3 regions of the Pseudomonas serbiensis genome follow, and region 3 is predicted to be linked to each of the others. Evidence: riboswitches for the same ligand, from Rfam matches in the RefSeq annotation. Region 3 holds a riboswitch; each other region holds the start of a gene.
What was found. Region 3 has a riboswitch for cobalamin ahead of cobO (cob(I)yrinic acid a,c-diamide adenosyltransferase). Riboswitches for the same ligand answer to the same signal wherever they lie in the genome.

Region 1 (7,804 bases), on a different contig from region 3:
ACCGACTACGGCTGCCAGAGGAAAATGCGGGGTGTCGGTCATGCTTGGGTCAGGCAAGTTCATCAGCTCTCTTCTATATCCAGCAGCAGGTCTTCCAGCGCTTCACGATAGTCGCCCGGCTCCTGCCAGAGCCCGCGCTGCTGGGCTTCAAGCATGCGTTCGGTCATGTCGCGCAGGGCATCGGGGTTGTGCTGGCGAATGAATTGGCGGGTCGATGGATCCAGCAGGTAGGCATCGGCCAGCAGTGCATATTGATGGTCGTCGATCAGCTCGGTAGTGGCATCGAACGCGAACAGGAAGTCCACGGTCGCAGCCATTTCGAACGCGCCTTTATAGCCATGCCGTTTGACGCCTTCGATCCACTTCGGGTTGGCCGCACGGCTGCGGATCACCCGGTTCAGCTCTTCCTTGAGGGTGCGAATTCTAGGCAAGTCCGGCTGGCTGTGATCGCCGTGGTAGCTGGCCGTTTTCTGGCCGCTCAGGCTTTCGGCGGCAGCCAGCATTCCGCCCTGGAACTGGTAGTAATCGTTGGAATCCAGCAGGTCATGCTCTCGGTTATCCTGATTCTGCAATACGGCCTGAACCTGTGTCAGTCGTTGTGCAAACTGCTGGCGAGCCGGCGTGCCCTCATCGGCTGCGCCGTAGGCATAGCCGCCCCAGTTCAGATAAACCTCGGCCAGATCGTCACGGCTCTGCCACAGACGCCCGTCGATAGCGCCCTGCACACCCGCGCCATACGCACCGGGCTTGGCACCGAAGATTCGCCAACCGGCCTGGCGCACGGCCTCGTCTTCGCTCAACCCGGTTTCCTGCAAGCTGCGGCGCTCTTCACGAACCCGGGCGGCCAGCGGGTTCTGATCGTCCGGCTCATCGAGAGCGGCCACGGCCTGTACGGCGGCATCGAACAGGCGGATAAGATTGGCAAAAGCATCACGGAAGAACCCGGACACTCGCAAGGTCACGTCCACACGAGGACGATCCAGCAAACTCAGCGGCAGAATCTCGAAATCATCGACCCGCTGACTGCCCGTCGCCCAGACGGGACGCACGCCCATCAGGGCCATGGCCTGAGCGATATCGTCACCACCGGTGCGCATGGTGGCCGTGCCCCAGACCGACAGGCCGAGCTGGCGCAAATGATCGCCATGATCCTGAAGATGGCGTTCCAGCAGCAGGTTTGCCGACTGGAAGCCGATCCGCCAGGCCGTAGTGGTTGGCAGATTGCGCACATCCACAGTAAAGAAGTTGCGACCGGTGGGCAGCACGTCAAGCCGACCTCGACTCGGCGCACCGCTCGGGCCAGCCGGCACGAAACGACCGCTCAGGGCATCGAGCAGGCCACGCATTTCTTCGGGGCCACAGGCATCGAGGCGCGGGGCTACGACATCGCGCAGGCTATCCAGAACCAGTGCCAGTTCCGGGTGCTCAGGAAGATCGTCGACTGCTTCATTCTTGACGATGCGCTCGATCAGGATGGCGGCATACAACTCCAGCCGCTCTCGCGTATCCCCCGTGGTACGCCATGGATCGTTGCTCACCGCCAACAAGGCTGACGGGCGCGGCCCGCTCCAGGGTTCAGCCAGATCACAATCCAGTGGATCGAAATCCAGCACCAGCGCCTTGGCCAGCACCCGCAACAGGCTCGACTGCGCGCCACGACCATCGCCACGGGGAATGCGCAGCAACGCCAGCAGCGTGTCGATGCGCAGGCGCCCCTCAGGGGATTGGCCGAAGACATGCAGGCCATCGCGGATCTGCGATTCCTTCAGGTCACACAGATAAGTGTCCAGACGCGGTAACCAGATCGCCGCATCGGCATCGCTGTCGATGGAGTCGTCCAGCGCCAGTTCGCGGTCGATACGGGTTTCGCGTACCAGCTTGAGGATGTCCCGCTGCAGCTCCAGCGCTCGACGCGGGTCAAGCAGTTGCGCTTCGTAATATTCGTCGGCCAGCAGTTCCAGATTGCGCAGCGGGCCGTAGGTTTCGGCACGGGTAAGCGGCGGCATCAGATGGTCGATGATGACCGCCTGGGTACGGCGCTTGGCCTGGGCGCCCTCGCCCGGATCGTTGACGATAAACGGGTAGATATTCGGCATCGCACCCAGCACTGCATCAGGCCAGCAATCCTGTGACAGGCCAACGCCCTTGCCCGGCAACCACTCCAGATTGCCATGCTTGCCCACATGCAGCACAGCATGCGCACCATAAGCCTTGCGCAACCAGAAGTAGAACGCGAGATAACCGTGGGGCGGTACCAGATCGGGGTCGTGATAGACCGCGCTGGGGTCCACTTGATAGCCACGGGCGGGCTGGATACCGACAAAGGTCAGACCAAAGCGGATACCGGCAATCATCATCCGCCCGCTACGGAACATCGGGTCATCCACGGGTGCGCCCCAACGGGCATTTACCGCATCGCGATTGGCCTGGGGCAAGGCATCGAAGGCTTGCAGGTATTCATCCAGCGCCATGCTTTGCTGGCAGGGACGCAGATCGATGCTGTCCAGATCGTTGGTGACGCCGCCGAGCAATTGCTGAATCAGTGCAGTACCGCTTTCAGGCAACTGCGCCAGCGGATAGCCCTCGCCCTGCATGGCACGCAGGATATTCAGCGCCGCCGCGGGCGTGTCGAGCCCGACTCCGTTGCCGATCCGGCCATCGCGGGTCGGGTAGTTGGCCAGGATCAACGCTACCCGCTTGCTGGCATTGGGCAAGCGCGCCAGTTCGATCCAGCGCCGCGCCAGTTGCGCAACGAAGCCCATACGCTCTGGATGGGCGCGATAGCACACCACATCCGACTGGCTGCGCTCGCTGCGCCAGGCCAGATCCTTGAAGCTGACGGGGCGGCTGATGATCCGCCCGTCCAGCTCCGGCAAGGCAATGTGCATCGCCAGATCCCGAGCGCCCAGCCCTTGCTCGCTGGCCTGCCAGGCGGGCTGGTTGTCCTGGGCGCAAATGGCCTGGATGACCGGCACATTGCGGCGAAACGGTCGCAGATGCGGCGCTTCCGGGCTGGACTGGGCAAAGCCTGTGGTGTTGAGGATCAGTTCGGCTTCGACTTCATCCAGCCAGTCCTCGACCATGGTCAGGCAACCCGGCTCCTTGAGACTGGCCAGCGCAACCGGCAAGGGGTTGAGCCCTTCGGCCTGCAAGCGCTCACAGAACACATCGATGAAACCGGTATTGGCGGCCTGCAAGTGGGAGCGGTAGAACAGCAGCGCAACCACCGGCTGCCCGGCAATCCAGTCAGCCTGCCAGTCAGTCAGCGCGGCACCGGGTTTATGTGGATGGTAGATCGCCGTACGCGGCAATGGCCGGGGCTCGCCCCATGGATAGTCGCGCTCAAGCCAGCTACTTGCCAGGCAGCGATAAAGATCCAGTGCGTTTTGCAGCCCGCCCTGACGCAAGAACTGCCAGAGCCGGTCCCGCGCTTCTGCGGGCACGGTGCTCAGGTCGCTCAATTCCGGATCGGGACGATCATCGCCCGGCACCAGAATCACTTGCACGCCACGGGCAGCAAGCTCCATCAAGCGCTCGACGCCATAACGCCAGTAGCCGATGCCGCCATGCAGGGAAATCAGAATGACCCTGGCGTGACGCAACACTTCATCGACGTACAAGTCCACCGAAGCGTGATTCTGCACCTGCATCGGGTTGGCCAGACGCAGGCTCGGGTAATCGTCGGGCAGTTGCTGCGCGGCTTCGGCCAGCAAGGCCAGGCTCGAATCGCCGCTACAGAGAATCACCAGCTCGGCCGGGGTCTGCCCCAGGTCGGCAATGCTGTCGTCGGGGACGAAACCGCCCGGCTGGGTTTTCAGTAAATGCATGGGTCAGGCAAGACTCGTAACGTTAAAGTTGGGCTCGCAGCGCTGTATGAACTTCAGACTCAAGCTCATCGTAGAGTTGCTTTTCCAGCGCGGCAGCATCGAGTTCCTGGCCAATCAATACCAGATGGGTGGCACGCTCTTCATCAGCCTTCCATGCACGGTCAAAGTGCTTGTCGAAACGAGTGCCCACACCCTGAATCAAGAGACGCATCGGCTTGCCGGGAATCGCGGCAAAACCTTTGACGCGCAGGATACCGTGCTGAACGACCATGCGGTTCAGCACGTTCAGCAGGAAGGCCTCTTCGGCTGGCGGCAGCTTGATGGAGATCGAATCGAATACATCGTGATCGTGGTCATCATGATCATCGTCGTCATGATGGTCATGGTGAGTCTTGCGGCTGTCGATATGCAGTTCCGACTCCGCGCCAATGCCCAGCAGTACATTGATTGGCAGACGGCCATTGCTGGCCTCGATGACCTTGACCGCTGGCGGCAGTTCTTCGGCAACTTCGGCACGTACCGCCGCCAGACCTTCGGGATCGATCATGTCGGCCTTGTTGAGGATCACCAGGTCGGCACTGGCCAACTGATCAGCAAACAGTTCATGCAGCGGGGACTCATGATCCAGATTCGGGTCGAGCTTGCGCTGGGCGTCCACTTGATCCGGGAAAGCCGCGAAAGTGCCTGCGGCAACGGCCGGGCTGTCGACCACGGTTATGACCGCATCGACGGTGCAGGCATTGCGGATTTCCGGCCACTGGAAAGCCTGGACCAGCGGTTTTGGCAACGCCAGACCCGAGGTTTCGATAAGGATGTGGTCCAGGTCGGCGCGACGCGACACCAATTCGCGCATCACCGGGAAGAACTCTTCCTGCACCGTGCAGCACAGGCAGCCATTGGCCAGTTCGTAGACACGACCAGTGGCTTCTTCTTCGGTGCAACCGATGGTGCATTGCTTGAGGATTTCGCCGTCGATGCCCAGCTCGCCGAACTCGTTGACGATCACCGCGATACGACGCCCTTCGGCGTTATCGAGCATATGCCGCAACAAGGTGGTTTTACCCGACCCCAGGAAACCGGTAACGATGGTGACGGGAAGTTTGGCCAGTGTTTTCATCGGATGCCCTTTGGCAATACGGCGGGCAAGCAGGACGAGAACCGTGCGCTGCGCACGGATCGATTCGCCACCGGATCACCCCGCCCGGTTGTAGTGAGAATTCGTGGGCCTGTGGCCCGGTTCGAGGCAGGTCTCCTGGCTGACGGCGGCGTATCGGCGGTGCTGGCCGACAGGCATTCATCGCGCCTTCCCGCTTGCGCAGTGGCCATGCAATGAACATCACCGTTTACAGTTGCGGGGGCAGCTGCGGCTTGGACCGCATTCCCGTCTTAGCTCTACCCTCCTGCAGAAGGCAGAGAACCTCAAGTGCGCAAGGCTACGCAGTGGTCGAGGGCAGGTCAATCGTTCAGATTGACGTTCAGTGGCTGCCATGCTCTCCTATTACAACTTGTTACGGGTGCCCTTCACGGGGTGAAACGGGAAACCGGTGCGCTCATTCACGCATGAGCAAGTCCGGCGCTGCCCCCGCAACGGTAAGCGAGAGAGGGTCAGAACCACTGTGCCACGGCATGGGAAGGTGATCCTGAAGGTGTTGAACGCTGCACATCAACGCCCCTCGCGAGCCCGGAGACCGGCCCGATACTGACTCAATGACACACCCGCGGTGGGCGGGCGCAGTTGAAACCTCCTGGCGCCCGTCAGAAGGTTCCTGTGCGCATGCCCGCCTGTCGAAACCAGAGGGAAGCGCCATGTCCACCATCAGCAGCAGCCAGTCGAGCACAGCCACATCCACCCAGACCCAACGCCTGACCGCCGCCATCAGCGCTGCGATTCTTGGTGCGTGCCTGGTGTATTTCGCCGGTTTCTCGCACATCGCCGCCGTTCACAACGCCGCGCACGACACCCGCCACAGCGCCGCCTTCCCTTGCCATTGAGACCTGACGCCATGTTCAAGCGAATCATCCAGACCGCAGGCTTCAGCGGTCTGCTGGCGGCACTGCTGCTGACCTTGCTGCAAAGCTTCTGGGTCGCGCCGCTGATTCTTCAGGCCGAAACCTACGAAAAAGCACCTGCCGAGCACGTGCATGAACATGATCATGCCGAAGGCGCAGCCGCCGGACACAGTCACGACGAAGAGGCCTGGGAACCGGAAGACGGCTGGCAGCGCATCCTCTCCACAACCGGTGGCAATCTGGTGGTCGCAGTCGGTTTTGCCTTGATGCTGGTCGCGCTCTACACCCTGCGCGCACCGGGCCGCACCTCCCAGGGCGCGCTATGGGGGCTGGCCGGTTTTGCGGTTTTCGTTCTGGCACCAACGCTGGGGCTGCCGCCCGAACTGCCGGGCACTGCGGCCGCCGACCTGAACCTGCGCCAATACTGGTGGATCGGGACTGCGGCTTCCACGGCTGCCGGGCTGGCCCTGATCGCCTTCGGCCAGAACTGGCTGTTCAAAGTGCTGGGCGCGGCCATTCTGGTAGTGCCGCACCTGATTGGCGCACCACAGCCGCTGACCCACGAGAGTCTGGCTCCTGAAGCACTGGAATCACAGTTCATCATGGCTTCGCTGCTGACCAACGCACTGTTCTGGATTGCTCTGGGCCTGATCAGCGCCTGGCTGTTCCGTCGCAACAATGCCGACCTGCACGCCTGATCACACCCCCGCACAGCCCCGTCCTGTCCTTGTGGCAGGCCTGGGCTGCCAGCGTGGCTGCCCATCCACGCACCTGCTGGAGCTGATCGAAAGCAGCCTGAAAGCCCACGCTCTGGAGATCGGAGCCATTACCGCCCTCGCCTCCATCGACCTCAAGCAGGACGAGCCGGGCTTGCTGGAGCTGGCTGAATACCTGTCAGTACCGCTGATTTTCTTCGATGCCTCTCAACTGGCACGATACGAACCGCAACTGACCCATCGCTCGCCAACGACGTTCCAGCACACCGGCTGCCACGGCGTTGCCGAAAGTGCAGCGCTGGCACTGGCCAGCCAGTTGGGCAACAGCCCTGCAACACTGGTGATCGAACGCCAGAAAAACATCAGGGCAACATTTGCCTTGGCACGCGCCCCTGGGCAGGGTTGATAATCCGCTGCTCATTTATCCCGCTCGATTCAGGAGAATCCATTGACCGTCTTTTTCATCGGTGCAGGCCCAGGCGACCCGGACCTCATCACCGTCAAAGGCCAACGACTGATCAACAGCTGCCCGGTCATCATTTACGCGGGTTCACTGGTGCCAGTCGCGGTGCTGGATGGCAATCGGGCCATTCAGGTGGTCAATAGTGCCGAGTTGCACCTGGAGCAGATCATTGCCTTGATGAAATCTGCTCATGAACAGGGCCGGGATGTGGCCCGCGTGCATTCCGGTGACCCGAGCCTGTACGGTGCGATTGGCGAACAGATTCGTTGCCTGCGCGAGCTGGGAATTCCCTTCGAGATCATCCCCGGCGTAACAGCCACGGCGGCCTGCGCAGCACTGCTGGGCACCGAACTGACACTGCCGGACATTTCCCAGAGCGTGATCCTGACCCGCTATGCCGACAAGACCTCAATGCCACTTGGCGAGGAGCTGGCAAGCCTGGCACAGCATCGCGCCACCATGGCCATTCATCTGGGGGTCAATAATCTGCAGAAAATAGTGGAAGAGCTGACGCCGCATTACGGCCCCGACTGCCCCATAGCCGTGGTGCATCGCGCAAGCTGGCCGGATCAGGACTGGGTTTTGGGCACGCTGGCCGACATTCACGACAAGGTGCAGGAGAAAGGCTTCAGGCGTACGGCACTGATACTGGTTGGTCGCGTACTGGCAGACGATACGTTTGGCGAGTCATCGCTGTATCGGGCCGGGCATGCGCATTTGTTCAGGCCTTGAATGAAGAGTTTCGCGAATGAATTCGCTCCCACGGAATAAGGAGCGGGTTCACTCGC
Region 2 (7,804 bases), on a different contig from region 3:
CGCCTCAAGCTTCGCGGCCTTCACCGGCAGTTGCTCACGCCTGTTGCGCTTTCTGCTGCGCAACCCGATGACGCTGGCGGGCCTGATCGTGATCAGCACGTTGATGGTGGTCGCCCTCTTCGCGCCATGGATTGCCACTCACGACCCACTCGCCCAGGACCTGTCAGCCGCCCTGCGCACGCCAGGCGCACAGAACTGGTTCGGTACCGATGAATATGGCCGGGACGTGTTCAGCCGCCTGGTGTATGGCTCACGCATCACCCTGTACATCGTGATGCTGGTGACCGTGATCGTCGGCCCGATCGGGCTGCTGATCGGCACCGTATCCGGCTACTTTGGCGGCTGGGTCGACAGCCTGTTCATGCGTATCACCGATATCTTCATCTCGTTTCCCAGCCTGGTTCTGGCACTGGCGTTCATCGCCGCTCTCGGCCCAGGCCTGGAACATGCGGTGATTGCCATTGCACTGACCGCATGGCCGCCCATTGCACGCCTGGCGCGGGCTGAAACCCTGTCGCTGCGCAACGCCGACTTCGTGGTGGCGGTCAAGCTGCAGGGCGCATCGGCACTGCGCATCATTGGTCGTCACATCATCCCCATGTGCCTGTCCTCGGTGATCATCCGCCTGACCATGAACATGGCCAGCATCATCCTCACCGCCGCGGCACTGGGCTTCCTCGGTCTGGGCGCACAGGCGCCACTGCCGGAATGGGGCGCGATGATCTCCAGCGGCCGACGCTACATGCTGGAAAGCTGGTGGCTGGTGGCAGCACCCGGCGCAACGATCATGCTGGTCAGCCTGGCGTTCAACCTGCTGGGTGATGGCCTGCGCGATGTTCTGGACCCACGCAGCGAATAACAAAAACAAGGTAAAAGCCATGTCACAGATAAAGCTTGCGGTAGAAGACTTGCGCGTCGAATTCACCAATGCTGGCAAGACAACGGCGGCGGTACGCGATGTTTCGTTCAATCTGGGTCGGGAAAAACTGGCCATCGTCGGCGAGTCCGGCTCCGGAAAATCCACGGTGGGGCGCAGCCTGTTGCGTCTGCACCCGTCGAGCGCCCGCATCACCGCCAAGACCCTGCGCTTCGGCGATATCGACCTGCTCAGTTGCAGCGAGAAACAGATCCAGGGCATTCGCGGTCGGCGCATGTCGATGATCATGCAAGACCCTAAATACTCGCTGAACCCGGTGATCAAGGTCGGCGAACAGATTGCCGAGGCCTATCTGGCTCATCACAAGGTTTCGGCACGGGAAGCCCGCGAACGCACCCTGGACATGCTGGCCAAGGTGCATATCCGCGACCCGGCACGGGTTTACGATCTCTACCCCCACGAGGTTTCCGGCGGTATGGGACAGCGAATCATGATTGCCATGATGGTGATCACCGACCCGCAAGTGATCATCGCCGACGAACCCACCTCGGCACTGGATGTCTCGGTGCGTCGTCAGGTGCTCAATGTGCTGGAAGAACTGGTCAGCGAACGTGATCTGGGGCTGATCTTCATCAGCCATGACCTGAATCTGGTGCGGCACTTCTGCGACCGGGTGCTGGTGATGTACGCCGGGCGAGTCGTTGAATCCCTGGCGGCCAGCGAACTGGACCACGCCCGACACCCGTACACCCAGGGCCTGCTCGCCGCCCTGCCCAGCCTGGATCGTCCGCGCGCCAGCCTGCCGGTCCTGCAACGCGATCCCCTTTGGCTCACCCACTGAGAATGATCCCATGGCAATGATCAGAGTCGATTCACTGAACCTGAGTTTTGGTACTGGTCCAGGACTGAATCAGGTGCTGCGTGACGTTAACCTGCAAGTCGCAGAGGGCCAGTCGTTCGGGCTGGTTGGCGAGTCGGGTTCGGGCAAGACTACGGTCCTGCGCTGCCTGGCCGGGCAATACCAGCACTGGACCGGCAGCCTGAGCGTGGCCGGCCGGGCGGTAAGCCGTCATCTGGACGCCAGTCATTACCGGACCGTGCAGATGGTCTTTCAGGACCCCTATGCTTCGCTGCACCCGCGCCACACCATCGATGCAGCGCTCAAGGAGCCCCTGAGCATCCATCGCATCGGCGAGCGCGACAGAAGAGTCTGCGAAGTGCTGTCACGGGTTGGTCTCAATGAAAGCTTCCGCTTTCGCTATCCGCATCAACTGTCCGGTGGTCAGCGCCAGCGTGTCGCCATCGCCCGGGCATTGATCCTGGAACCCCGCGTCCTGCTGCTGGATGAACCCACCTCGGCGCTGGACGTTTCCGTTCAGGCCGAAATCCTCAATCTGCTGGCCGACCTGCGACAGCAACAAGGCCTCACCTACCTGATGGTGACGCACGACCTGGGCGTCGTGGCGCACCTGTGCGACCGGGTTGCCGTGATGCAGCAAGGCCAGGTGCTGGAAACCCTCGACAGCAGCCAGTTGGTCAACAATCAGGCGCAGCACGAGTACTCCCGATTATTGATCCAGGCCAGCCGCGACATGGACGTGCGCCTCACCGGCTGAGCGGTCGTCGCCTGACGGCCTGAAAAACCGAACCCCGCTGACAGCGTGACCCCAGGCCATGACGGCTACGGGATTCGGCTGCCTGCGATTTGCTCCAACACACCCAGAACTTCAATCAAACAAGAATAAAAAAATGAAAAAATCAATCGCTCTGCTCTCCCTGTCCGCCCTGTTGCCATCTGCCTGGAGCTATGCCGACAGCGGCTATATCAACTATCGACATCAATACGCGGAAAGCACCCGCATGCACTCCGACCGGGTCAAGTTCGGCACACGCCTGGACAGTGGCTGGGGGTTTGAAGGTGAGCTGAAGTACAAGACCGCGGGTGACCGTCAGGATGTGGCCTTCGACAATACCGTCGGCAACGGCCATGAACTGACGATCAGCTATCAGCACAAACTCAACGACAGATGGACCGTGACGCCTTCCCTGGCACTGGAAAGCATCGAGAAGTCCACGTCTTACAAGACGGGCATCAAGGTCGGTTACAAGGTGAACGATGCGCTGAGCATTTCAGGCCGTTACCGCTATGACTCGATCAAGCTGGACCGGGACAGGATCAACGAATCCATGCCCGACAACTCGATGGACAACCAGTCGATCAACCGCTATGACATCTGGATCAACTACTCGACCAAGGGACCATGGACTTACGAGTACCAGCTCACCTATTTCGATGCCGACTATATCCGTTACGACAACGGCACCAGCGATTACGAACAGAATGCGGCGTTCAAGTATCGCTGGAGCAAACAATGGGTGCCGTTCTTCGAGATCGGCGATATCAAGGTCGATTCCGAGGATGACAAACGCCAGCTGAGGTTGCGAGTGGGGATTCAGTACAACTTTATGTGATCCTTTCGCGAATAAATTCGCTCCTACCGCGGTGTAGGAGCGAATTCATTCGCGAACAAACCCTACTCGCTATGAGTACGCCGCAACCTGATGCGGCTGCCGTTGAGGTGCAGGTACATGGCTGAACGGGCCGCATCCACATTGCCTTCGGCAATCGCGTTGTAGATCTGTCGATGCTCGGCGTTGATCCCGGCCAGGTAGGCACTGCGATCACTTTGCCCGGTGTAGGCGGAATTCATGCGGGTACGCGGGATCAGTTTGGTGCCCAGGTGTTTCATGATGTCGATCAGGTAGGCATTACCCGAAGCCTTGGCGATCTTGAGGTGAAACTGGAAGTCGGCATTGATCGTGGTCCCGGACTTTTCAGGGCCTTCAAGCAACGCATCGAAGGCACGCTTGAGCTCCAGCAAGGCTTCAGGACTGCGACGTTGCGCCGCCAGCCCGGCCGCTTCGACTTCAAGGCTGATACGAAACTCCAGCAGATTAAGCACATCGGACACAGTCGCAATGGTCGCCGGCCCGACCGAAAAACCTTCAGGTGGCGGCATGTCCAGCACAAAGGTGCCGACCCCGTGGCGCGTCTCGACAAGCCCTGCCGCCTGCATCCGCGACAACGCATCGCGCACCACCGTGCGGCTGACCCCTTCGGCCTCCATGATATTGATCTCGGAAGGCAGCTTCTCGCCACGCTGCAGCACGCCATCGCGCATGCGCTGGGCAAAGCGGTCGACCAGTGTTTCAGCCAGACGGCGATGGTTTTTCTGCGAGGAAACGACGTTGTCCGACATTGCAGCCTCAATTCGATCGAATGCCGCAGTATAGGCTGCGATACCGACACAAAACACACCATTACTGCGGTTATACTCAGCAACCCGACCCGGACCCGATCAGCCCGCCCATGGAACACCCGTCATCCCCTACAGGACGCCGCTCCAGCCTGACCCAGCAACTGGTCGCCGAGTTCTCGCGCAAGATCCGCGAAGGCGAGATCAAGAGCGGTGAAAAGCTGCCGACCGAGCAGGTCATCATCCGGGAAACCGGTGTCAGCCGCACAGTGGTTCGCGAGGCGATGTCGCGCTTGCAGGCCGAAGGGCTGGTGGAAACCCGCCATGGCATCGGAACCTTCGTGGTCGATGCTTCGCGCCCCCGGGACTTCCAGATTCCGGAAGCCATCTCCGGCAGCCCTCCCGATGCAGCAGCCATCATAGAGCTGCGCCTGAGCCTTGAGCCCGAGTCCGCCGCCCTCGCCGCCCAACGGCGTACACCGGAGCAGCTTGAAGCCATACGCAAGGCGCTGGACGAGCTGCATCGCTGCGACCAGAACGAAACCGATACGACCCAGGCCGATTTCGAGTTTCATCGCAGTATCGTGCAATGTACTGCCAACAGCTTCTTTACCGATGTCATGACCCAACTGGGCAACAGCATCCTGCCTCGCGCACGGGTCGGTTTCGGCAATGTGCCGTCATTTCAACTCATGGATGACCCGGATATCCAGCAGCGCGAACAGGAGCAGATCTACTCGGCCATCGCCCATCAGGATCGCGATGCGGCCAGGGCGGCGATGCGCCTGCACCTGATCAACTGCCTCCAGCGCTTTCGCGCAAAGGATTAGCCACTAAAAGGCTTATCGTTTACCATCGCGCCCCGTCGGTTTCCGAGAGGAACTAACAGGGAATTCGAGAGCCTCGCACCTGCGCGGCTCAAACGAAACTGCCCCCGCAACTGTAGGCATCGAGCCAACTCCATGACAGCCACTGGTGATTTCCGGGAAGGCTGGAGCAAAGCAATGACGTGCCAGTCAGGAGACCTACCGACCTGCAACTTTACTGACCGGCGGGGTGTCCGGGAAGGACATCCGCGCGCCGGTTCATGGCTGCCTTGCCCTGCCTTCCGTGCAGTGCCGGGGATGTGTTTCCTGTCTGTACATTGCGCCCTGCACGTACGAAACGGAGATCGCATTACATGTCACTGCCTCGCCTTGCCACACTCATCGCCGGTCTGAGCCTGTCCACCCTGAGCCTTGCCGCTCCCACTCAATACCCGCTCACTGTCGAAAACTGTGGCATGAAGCTGACGTTCGAGCATGCGCCGCGCAAGGCAGTGACCATCGGCCAGTCCGGGACCGAAATGCTCTACGAACTGGGGCTGGGCGACAAGCTGGTGGGTACTTCGCTGTGGTTCAACGATGTGCTGCCGCGCTTCAAGGCGCAGAACGACAAGGTCGAGCGCCTGGCGGACAACGACCCGAGTTTCGAGGCCGTCATCGGCAAGCGCCCGGAGCTGGTGGCCGTCCAGCTTGAATGGATGGTGGGCGCTCAGGGCGTGGTCGGCACCCGCCAGCAGTTTCATGACTTGAAGATCCCGACCTACATCATGCCGTCCGACTGCGAAGGCAAGGACAATCTGGTAGGTGCCGACGGCACGCGCCTGGAGCCCTTCCGCATCGACACCATCTACAAGAGCATCGAACAACTGGCCCGGATATTCGACGTACAGGATCGCGGTCAGCAACTGGTTGCAGAACTGCGCAGTCGTCTGGCCCATGCGGTCGCCAACGTCAAACAGAACAAGGAGCGGGATGTGTCCGCAGTGTTCTGGTTCTCCAGCGCAGATATCAACATCGACCCTTATGTGGCAGGCCGCAAAGGCATTCCGGACTTCATGCTCAATAACCTGGGCATGCGCAATATCGTCGAATCCGACGAAGAATGGCCGACCGTGGGCTGGGAAACCATCGCCAAGGCCAACCCGGACATTCTGGTGATCGCGCGCATGGATCGCCGTCGCTTTCCGGCCGACGATTACCGCAAGAAACTCGAATTCCTTAAATCCGACCCGGTGACCCGCAACATGGAGGCGGTCAAGCATGACCGTATCGTGATCATCGATGCCGATGCCATGCAGGCCAGCATCCGGCTGTTCACTGGCATAGAAGAACTGGCCGAAGCCGCCAATCGCTACAACGCCGGCCAATGAAACTGGTCACCGCGCTCGGCCACACGCTCTGGGTTACAGCGGTTCTACTGCTGGCCATTGTTGCGGGCGCTGCCATCGGTGAAACCAGCATCAGCCTGCCTGTGGTCTTCCAGGTGCTGGCGAACAAACTGTGGGCTGCCGGCTATGTGCTCGACCCCATCGATGAAGGGATTGTCTGGAACTACCGGCTGACCCGCTCCATCGTGGCGGCGGCCTGTGGCGCGGGGCTGGCGATTTCCGGTGTGGTGCTGCAATCGTTGCTGCGTAATCCGCTGGCCGATCCCTATCTGCTGGGCATCTCCGCCGGCGCCTCGACGGGCGCTGTGCTGGTGGCGATTCTGGGCCTGGGCGCCGGAGCCATTTCCATGTCGGCGGGAGCCTTCGCCGGAGCGGTGGCGGCCTTCTCGCTGGTCGCCCTGCTCGCCCGTTCTTCCCATGGCCCGACCGCAGCCGGGCATATCATTCTGGCCGGGATCGCCGGGTCGCAGCTTTTCAATGCCCTGACCTCGTTTCTCATCACCAAATCCGCCAGCGCCGAGCAGGCACGAGGCATCATGTTCTGGCTGTTGGGTAACCTCAGTGGCGTGCGCTGGCATTCGGTATGGCTGGCGGTGCCGGTGGTGCTGATCGGCTTGCTGGTCTGCCTTTGGCATCGGCGCGCACTGGATGCATTCACCTTCGGCAGCGATTCGGCAGCGTCCCTCGGCATCCCGGTACGGCGCGTGCAAATCGTGCTGATCGCTTCGGCAGCGCTGGTTACGGCCGTGATGGTATCCATTGTCGGCTCCATCGGTTTTGTCGGGCTGGTGATTCCCCATGCCGTGCGCATGGTCGCCGGCGTCCGCCATGCCCGGCTGGTGCCGCTCAGCGCCTTGTGCGGCGCACTGTTTCTGATTGCCGCCGACATCCTGTCCCGCACCCTGATCAAGGGCCAGGTCTTGCCGATTGGTGTCATCACCGCACTGATCGGCGCACCCGTTTTCGCGATGATTCTTATCCGGGGGAAAACCACACGATGAATGCCTTTTCGCCCATCCTCGGCACGCCGGTACTGCATTGCTCAGGGCTTGGCTACTCGCTCAAGGACAAGGCCTTGCTCAAGGACGTGAATCTGAGCATTGCGCCGGGTGAAACCCTTGGCATTGTCGGTCCCAACGGTTCGGGGAAGTCGACACTGCTCAAGCTGCTGTCAGGCCTTCAATCGCCGTCCAGCGGTCAGGTGCAGCTCAATGGGCAGGCACTGGCCAGTATGAAGCGCCGCGATATCGCCCAACTGTTGGCGGTAGTCGAACAACAGGCCGAAACCAGCGACGCAATCACCGTACTGGACGCCGTCGAACTGGGCCGCACGCCCTGGCTGTCGGCGCTGGAACCCTGGAGCGACAGCGACGACGCCATCGTCCGTCAGGCCTTGCAGGATGTCGGGATGCTGCACCTGATCAAGCGCGCCTGGCATACCCTGTCCGGCGGCGAACG
Region 3 (7,804 bases):
CCGGTGGACAGGTCCAGCCAGTCAGCGCGGTCGATACCGTAATGTTGCGCTGCCGCCCGCAGGCGACCACCGTGCTCAAGCATAGAACTCGGCCCCCATGCACAAGATCAGCAACCACAGCCAGACGCCTCTCTGCACCAGTTGCCAGCCGCGGTCGATAGCATTCGCATCGGCCGGCACACCCTCGCCCAGTTGCGGACGCTGATGCAGCTCACCGTGATAGATCGCCGCGCCACCCAGCTCAACACCCAGGGCACCGGCACCGGCCGCCATCACAGGCCCGGCATTGGGGCTGTCCCAGGTCGGCCCTTGGGTTCGCCAGCAACGCAAGGCAAGGCGAGTCTTGCCCAGCAGTGCGTAGGTCAAGGCCACCAGACGCGCAGGAATGTAGTTGAGCAGGTCATCGATTTTCGCCGCCGCCCAGCCGAAGCGCTCGAAACGCTCGTTGCGATAACCCCACATGGCATCCAGCGTATTGCTCAGTCGGTACAGCACAACGCCGGGCGCACCGGCCACCGCAAACCAGAATAGCGCGGCAAACACCGCATCGCTGCCGTTTTCCAGTACGGACTCGGTTGCCGCCCGAGCAACTTGCGTCTCGTCCAGTTCGGTGGTCTGGCGGCTGACCAGATAACCGACCCGGCGCCGCGCCTCCTCCAGATTGCCCGAGCGCAGGGCCTGAGCAACCGGCTCCACATGTTCGCCCAGGCTGCGCAGCCCCAGCGCACAATACAGCGCCAGAATTTCCACCAGCCAGCCGACATAGGGCAACCAGCTCAAGAGTGTTGCCAGCAGGGTCAATGGCACCACGGCCAGAAACCAGGCCGTGACGCCATGGCTGCGCCAGCCGCGACCGCCGGAATTGAAACGCTGCTCTATACGGTCGGCCAGACGACCGAACGCCACCAGCGGATGTGAGCGTTTCGGCTCGCCGAGCAACGCATCCAGCGCCACACCGGCAACGCTCAACAGCGCCACACTCATGGACTCACTCCCCATTGATTTTCATACAGCAATTCATTGAGTGGCCGAGCCTGCGCCCAGCCTTCCAGCACCAGCATCGGCGCAGGATAAAACTCTTTCACCGGCCCCAGACACAGAATCGCCAGGGGTTTTGCGCCTTCGGGCATGCCCAGCAGGCTGGCCAGTTGCTGTGGGTCGAACAGCGACACCCAGCCCATGCCCAGCCCTTCGGCGCGGGAGGCCAGCCACAGGTTCTGGATCGCGCAGGACAAGGACGCCATGTCCATTTCCGGCAAGGTCCGGCGACCGAAGATATGCTTCTCGCGATCCTCCATGAGCGCGGCGACCAACACCTCGGCGCAATCGCTGATGCCCTCGACCTTGAGCTTCATGAATTCGTCGGCACGCTCGCCCAGGGCCTCGGCGGTACGCACCCGCTCCTCCTCCACCTGAGCCTGCATCTTCACCCGTAATGCCGGGTCGCTGATGCGGATAAAACGCCAGGGTTGCATCAAACCGACACTGGGCGCCTGATGCGCCGCCTCAAGCAAACGTGCAAGCAGTTCAGGCGCCACGCTGCCGCCACTGAAATGACGCATGTCACGACGCTCGGCAATCGCCCGATATACCGCTTCCCGCTCCTGGGGGCTGAACGCTTGATCGGTCATGGTGTAAACAGCGCCGCAACCGCCTGGGGATTGGAAGGGAAATAGAAGTGAACGTAAGAAGCTGTCAGGCGCCCATCGCGGTACACCGCCTCTGCGCCTCGTCCGCCATTGGGGCTGACGCCACGGGCAATGGGCTGCAACTCGGTGCTGGTCAGGGAATGGTGATAGGTGTGTCCGCGCAGCAAGCCTTCAGGCAGCTCGACCGCTTGCAACGCCAACGCCGCCAGACGCTTTTGCATCACCGCCTCGCCATTCAGCAAGCCTACCAGTTCTGCCCGCTGCCCTTCGACATCGGTCAGGGCATCGAGCAGATACAACATGCCGCCGCACTCGGCCAGGATCGGCTTACCCGCCTGATGATGGGCACGAATCGCCGTCAGCATCGGAGCGTTTTCGGCCAGAGCAGCATGGTGCAGCTCCGGGTAACCGCCAGGGAGATACAGGCTGTCGGCCTCGGGCAACCGGCTATCGCGGATCGGCGAGAAGAACGACAGCTCCGCCCCCATGGCTCGCAGCAGGTCAAGGCTCGCACCATAGGCAAAGGCAAAGGCCTCGTCACGAGCAATCGCGATACGCACGCCAGCCAATAAAGGTTCGGCAGGCACCGGATCCGGCGCATTGAAAGTCACAGCGGGCGGCAAGGCCACTTCACAGGTGCTGGCCAGCGCATCGGCGGCGGCATCCAGACGCAGGTCCAGATCGTTGAGTTCACTGGCCTGCACCAGCCCCAGATGACGGCTGGGCAATTCGATACCGGTTTCACGGGACAGCGCGCCATACCAGCGCAGGCCTTCAGTCAGGCTGCCTTCGAGCAGTTGCGCATGACGCACGGTGCCGACCCGATTGGCCAGTACCCCGGCGAACGGCAAGTCCGGCTGGTAACGCGCCAACCCCAAAGCCAGCGCCCCGAAGGTCTGGGCCATGGCCGTGCCATCGATCACGCCCAGCACCGGAACGCCGAAATGACGAGCCAGATCGGCACTGGATGGCGTGCCGTCGAACAGCCCCATCACACCTTCGATCAGGATCAGGTCTGCCTCATCGGCCGCTTCCCACAACAAGCGTCGGCTTTCGTCGGCACCCACCATCCATAGATCCAGTTGATAGACCGGCGCGCCGCTGGCCCGCTCCAGAATCATCGGGTCCAGAAAGTCAGGCCCGCACTTGAACACACGGACCTTGCGGCCCTGATTACGGTGCAAGCGTGCCAGCGCAGCGGTGACCGTGGTCTTGCCCTGCCCGGACGCGGGCGCGGCAATCAATACTGCCGGGCAATGACGCGGCGCTCTCATAACGGTTTACTCACAACTCGATGCCTTTTTGCGCACGAATTCCGGCCTGGAACGCATGCTTGACTACGCCGATCTCGGAAACGGTATCGGACAGATCGATCAATTCGGGTTTGGCGCCACGGCCAGTCACCACCACATGCTGCATCGGTGGACGGGCTTGCAGGTCACTCAGTACTTGTTCCAGATCCAGATAGCCGTGCTTGAGGGCGATATTCAGCTCATCGAGGATCACCAGCCCGATGCTCGGGTCGCGAAGCATTTCACGGGAAACTTCCCAGGCGGCTTCAGCGGCAGCGATATCACGCTGACGATCCTGGGTTTCCCAGGTGAAACCCTCGCCCATCACGTGGTAACGCACCTGCTCGGGGAAACGCCGGAAGAACAGTTCTTCGCCAGTGCTGTTGCGGCCTTTGATGAACTGCACCACGCCGCACTGCATGTCGTGCCCCATGGCCCGGGCGAGCATGCCGAATGCAGAGCTGCTTTTACCCTTGCCATTGCCGGTCAATACCAGCAGCAAGCCACACTCGTTGGGAGCGTTGGCAATACGCTCGTCAATTACCGCCTTCTTGCGCAGCATGCGCGCCAGATGACGTTCGTCACGTTCGGGGGATTCGTTCATCTCAGCTCTCCGCTTGAGGGCACGCGAAAGCAGACGGAAGGACAGCATCAGACAGCACGGCAAAGCCCTGCGCAGAGCATCGCCCGCCGTGATGCTGTTGAGTGGATCAGGCCGGTCTCCGGGCTCATGAGCAGGCATCTGCCTTCTCTGCGCGCCTTCCCGTGTCCTGGGACACAGTGGCATCGAGCGCAGTCTTGACTCATTTACCGTTGCGGGGGCAGCGCCGGGATCGGAGTTGCAATGCCTCCTCACCGGCTTCCCTGTTTCACTTTGCCAATCGAGGACTGCAAAGCACCTGAAACAAGCCGCGAAGGGTAGAGGGTTGGGGTGGGAGCGTCAATCGACACAACAGGATTGAACCTCGACAGTGCAGGTATCTCCTATCTTTTAACTGACCACTGACCGTTATGGAGATCGGCATGTTCACACTTAAACCACAGCTTGCCTTGCTGCTTCTGGTTGCCGGGGGCCTTGTAGCCTGCGGCGAGTCCTCGACACTGCAAGTCTCGGATGGCACCGGCCCTTCGCCCAGGCTGCCCGAGCCGAACAAGACCCTGATCCCAACCGTCAATATCGCGCCCGCCGTGGGCTGGGAAAAGAACGCCAAACCGGTCGCAGCGCCCGGCACTCAGGTCGCGGCTTTTGCCGAAGGGCTGGATCACCCGCGCTGGCTGTACGTGCTGCCCAATGGCGACGTGCTGGTTGCGGAAACCAATGCACCGCCCAAACCCGACGACTCCAGAGGCATACGCGGCTGGGTCATGGAAAAGGTCATGAACCGTGCCGGGGCTGGCGTACCCAGCGCCAACCGTATCACCCTGCTACGCGACAAAGACCACGACGGCGTGGCCGAGACCCGCACGGCCTTTCTGCAAAACCTCAACTCGCCCTTCGGCATCACCCTGGTCGGCAACAAGCTCTACATAGCCGACACCGACCGCCTGATCAGCTTCCCCTATGAAACCGGCCAGACCTCCATCAGCGCCCAGCCGACCAAGGTCGTCGACTTGCCTGGCGGCACGCTCAACCATCATTGGACCAAGAACGTGATTGCCAGCAAGGACGGCAGCAAGCTGTATGTGACGGTCGGCTCCAACAGCAATGTGGGCGAAAACGGCATGGATCAGGAAGAAGGCCGCGCCGCGATCTGGGAAGTGGACGCTGCCACCGGCCAGCACCGGATTTTCGCCTCGGGCCTGCGCAACCCCAATGGCATGGACTGGGAACCGCACACCGGCAAATTGTGGACAGCCGTCAACGAGCGCGACGAGATCGGCAGCGATCTGGTGCCTGACTACGTCACCTCGGTTCAGGATGGCGGCTTCTATGGCTGGCCCTACAGCTATTACGGCCAGAATGTAGATGTGCGGGTCAAACCCCAGAAACCGGAACTGGTCGCCAAGGCCATCTCCCCGGATTACGCGGTCGGTCCGCACACGGCATCGCTGGGGCTGGTGTTCGCCGATGGCAAGACACTGGCGGCGCCGTTCAACGAAGGCCTGTTCATCGGCCAGCACGGCTCATGGAATCGCAAGCCACACAGCGGCTATAAAGTGGTGTTCATCCCCTTCAGCGGCGGCAAACCCACTGGCGCACCAGTGGATGTACTGACCGGCTTCCTGAGTGCAGACGAAAAAGCCCAGGGGCGCCCGGTGGGTGTGGTCAATGACCAGCATGGCGGGTTGTTGGTAGCGGATGATGTGGGCAACAAGATCTGGCGGGTAACGTCGGTGAAATGACCCACGCCCCGGTAGAGGCTCTGCGCTCGGTCATGCCGCGTTGAAAACAGGCTGAGTAGGAGCGAATTTATTCGCGAGAGGCCTGTACATCCGAAGAAAATGTATAGGCCTTCAATGACGTCTCGCGAATGAATTCGCTCCTACGCGGGTGTTAATTATGCAGTTGTGCGTTCTGCGCCAGGTTCGAGGGCTGGATCACGCGCTTGGCGTTGAGATAGGCCTTTTGCCAATACGGCTTGTCCAGGCTGTCCAGCTTCACCGTGCCACCGGTCGCCGGGGCATGCACGAAGCGCCCCTCTCCGACATAGATGCCCGCATGGGAAACCTGCGAGCCACCCGATGTTGCGAAGAACACCAGATCACCGGATTGCAGTTGTTCACGCCCGACATTCGGCGCACCCATCACGATCATGTCGCGGGTGGAGCGCGGCAACGAGATACCCGCCGCGTCACGATACACATAGCCGATCAGGCCACTGCAATCGAACCCCGAATCCGGCGTGTTGCCACCCCAGCGATAAGGCGTGCCGACCAGCCCAAGCGCACGGAACAGTACGTCTTCGGCAGCCTGGGAGAGAACTTGCGGGGGAGCAGAAAGCACCGGGCGTTGAACGACACGGGACTGAGGAGGTGGCGAGCTGGCACAAGCACCCAGCAACGCAGCGATGGAGATGACCGCCAGACGTAACGTAATCGACATAACCACAACAACCTGATCTGGATGCGGCCTACGCTGCCGAGAATCGAAAAAGGCAGACAGGCTCATGCCTGTCTGCGTATCACATCATTTATGGCGCTTGATTGTAGTCGATGTCATTGCAGTGGTCTGGGCCGGCTCACTGGAAGGAGCCATTGCCAGAGCACGCTTGGCTTCGATGAAGGTCTTGCTCCAGTAAGCGTCATCGAGGCTGTCGATGCGCACACCACCACTGCGGCGGCTGCTGGAATGGATGAACTGATCGTCACCCAGGTAAATGGCTGCGTGGCTCACACGACCGCGACCACGGGTGCTGAAGAACAGCAGGTCACCGGGCTTGAGGTCATTACGCGAAACCAGAGGCGCATTCACGTTGATCATTTCGCGAGTGGAACGCGGCAGGCTCATGCCAGCCTCTTCGCGGAACAGATAACCGATGAAACCGCTGCAATCGAAACCCGAAGTGGTCGAAGAACCACCGAAACGGTAGCGCGTACCGATCAGGGACTTGCCACGCTCAAGGATGCTGTCGGCCAGAACCGGCAACTGGTAAGGCTTGTTGTCAGCAAAACCGGCCAGTTCGTCTTCGGTGGCGAGTTCTTCCTGCAACATGGCTGCGTCTGCACGGCGAGCAGCAGACTGCGAGCTGGTGGAATTCGTGTACTGCGGTTGTTGCTCTTGAGATACCGGTAAATTGGCAGAGCAACCAAACAAAAAAGTAACGAGTGCGAGGGGCACGAGGGGTGCGAAGCGAACTACTTGCATGGGCACGACCGTGGCTGAACTGTTAAGAAGGCGAGACTATGCCCGCTATCAAGATGATTTGCAAATTCAATCGAATCAAATGTGACTTATGAGTTTTTCCATGACATGTGCCGCTCGGCACTTCAGAAAAACGTCCATCTGCGCGCTGTGATCGGTGGCCGCCGGATTGATTTCTGCGGTGAATCCCCCGCAAATACGGGTGCGCAGCACAGGTTCGTGGATATAGGGGAAGCTGGCGGTGGTGCCAATGCTCAGCACTGCATCAAAGCCTTTGGCCATCTCCTCATAAAGTGTTTCAAGAGCTTGCTCCGGCAACATCTCCTGAAACAGCACGACGGACGGTCGCAAAACGCCACTACATTTCTCGCACAAGGGCGGCAACGGACGTTGCAGGTGTTCACTCAAATGAGGGTCTTTTTCGCCACAGGCCTGGCAAAAAAGTGGAGCAATTTGCCCGTGGATCTCGATCAGGCGCTCAGGCGGGCTGCCTGCGGCGCGATGATAGCCATCGACGTTCTGGGTCAGCACCCAGCATTCGGGCTTGATCCTCTGCAATTGAGCAATGGCGTAATGCGCAGCATTGGGCTGCCCGCCAAGACAGGCCTTGCCCAGCTCGGCAATGTACTTCCAGCACAGTTCGGGATCACGGCGCAGCATCGGCCCCGACAAGGCCACCTCGATCGGCAGGCCATCATCGGTCTTGCCGTTATACAGCCCGCCAACACCGCGATAGGTCGGCAGACCCGAATCAGCCGAAAGCCCCGCGCCGGTAATCACCAGGATCCGCTGAGCATGGCGCAGTGCTGCCGCCGTCTGCATCAGCAAGGCCTGATCTACCAACCCAGGGTTTCCTTCAAGAAGGGAATGGTCAGCTTGCGCTTTTCCTGAAGAGAGGCCTGATCAAGACGCTCCAGCAACTCGAACAAGGCGCTCATGCTGCGCGTGCCGCGGGTGAGGATGAAATGCCCGACTTCGTCGGTCAGGTGCAGGCCGCGACGGGAAGCACGCAGTTGCAGGGCGCGCAGCTTGTCCTCATCGGACAGAGGGCGCATCTGGAA

Region 1: it holds a riboswitch for cobalamin, as region 3 does, so the genes downstream of both, Q6A51_RS02285 (CbtB domain-containing protein) here and cobO (cob(I)yrinic acid a,c-diamide adenosyltransferase) in region 3, are expected to answer to the same signal.
Region 2: it holds a riboswitch for cobalamin, as region 3 does, so the genes downstream of both, Q6A51_RS01265 (ABC transporter substrate-binding protein) here and cobO (cob(I)yrinic acid a,c-diamide adenosyltransferase) in region 3, are expected to answer to the same signal.

What each region holds. Positions count from the first base shown of each region.
Region 1 covers NZ_JAUQOO010000001.1:517,512-525,315, reverse strand. Annotated here, with positions in the region: gene Q6A51_RS02300 (ATP-binding protein) at 1-63, opposite strand, end outside; gene cobN (cobaltochelatase subunit CobN) at 63-3,827, opposite strand; gene cobW (cobalamin biosynthesis protein CobW) at 3,850-4,944, opposite strand; cobalamin riboswitch at 5,053-5,264, opposite strand; cobalamin riboswitch at 5,323-5,538, shown strand; gene Q6A51_RS02285 (CbtB domain-containing protein) at 5,634-5,819, shown strand; gene Q6A51_RS02280 (CbtA family protein) at 5,831-6,535, shown strand; gene Q6A51_RS02275 (cobalamin biosynthesis protein) at 6,516-6,959, shown strand; gene cobM (precorrin-4 C(11)-methyltransferase) at 7,002-7,748, shown strand.
Region 2 covers NZ_JAUQOO010000001.1:278,899-286,702, reverse strand. Annotated here, with positions in the region: gene Q6A51_RS01295 (ABC transporter permease) at 1-859, shown strand, start outside; gene Q6A51_RS01290 (ABC transporter ATP-binding protein) at 879-1,718, shown strand; gene Q6A51_RS01285 (ABC transporter ATP-binding protein) at 1,729-2,493, shown strand; gene Q6A51_RS01280 (oligogalacturonate-specific porin KdgM family protein) at 2,627-3,349, shown strand; gene Q6A51_RS01275 (FadR/GntR family transcriptional regulator) at 3,412-4,137, opposite strand; gene Q6A51_RS01270 (FadR/GntR family transcriptional regulator) at 4,248-4,964, shown strand; cobalamin riboswitch at 4,984-5,181, shown strand; gene Q6A51_RS01265 (ABC transporter substrate-binding protein) at 5,315-6,328, shown strand; gene Q6A51_RS01260 (FecCD family ABC transporter permease) at 6,325-7,347, shown strand; gene Q6A51_RS01255 (ABC transporter ATP-binding protein) at 7,344-7,804, shown strand, end outside.
Region 3 covers NZ_JAUQOO010000004.1:44,232-52,035, reverse strand. Annotated here, with positions in the region: gene cobD (threonine-phosphate decarboxylase CobD) at 1-83, opposite strand, end outside; gene cbiB (adenosylcobinamide-phosphate synthase CbiB) at 76-984, opposite strand; gene bluB (5,6-dimethylbenzimidazole synthase) at 981-1,631, opposite strand; gene Q6A51_RS06825 (cobyrinate a,c-diamide synthase) at 1,628-2,923, opposite strand; gene cobO (cob(I)yrinic acid a,c-diamide adenosyltransferase) at 2,934-3,545, opposite strand; cobalamin riboswitch at 3,638-3,859, opposite strand; gene Q6A51_RS06815 (PQQ-dependent sugar dehydrogenase) at 3,965-5,284, shown strand; gene Q6A51_RS06810 (C40 family peptidase) at 5,436-5,984, opposite strand; gene Q6A51_RS06805 (C40 family peptidase) at 6,069-6,746, opposite strand; gene Q6A51_RS06800 (NAD-dependent deacylase) at 6,822-7,586, opposite strand; gene hda (DnaA regulatory inactivator Hda) at 7,580-7,804, opposite strand, start outside.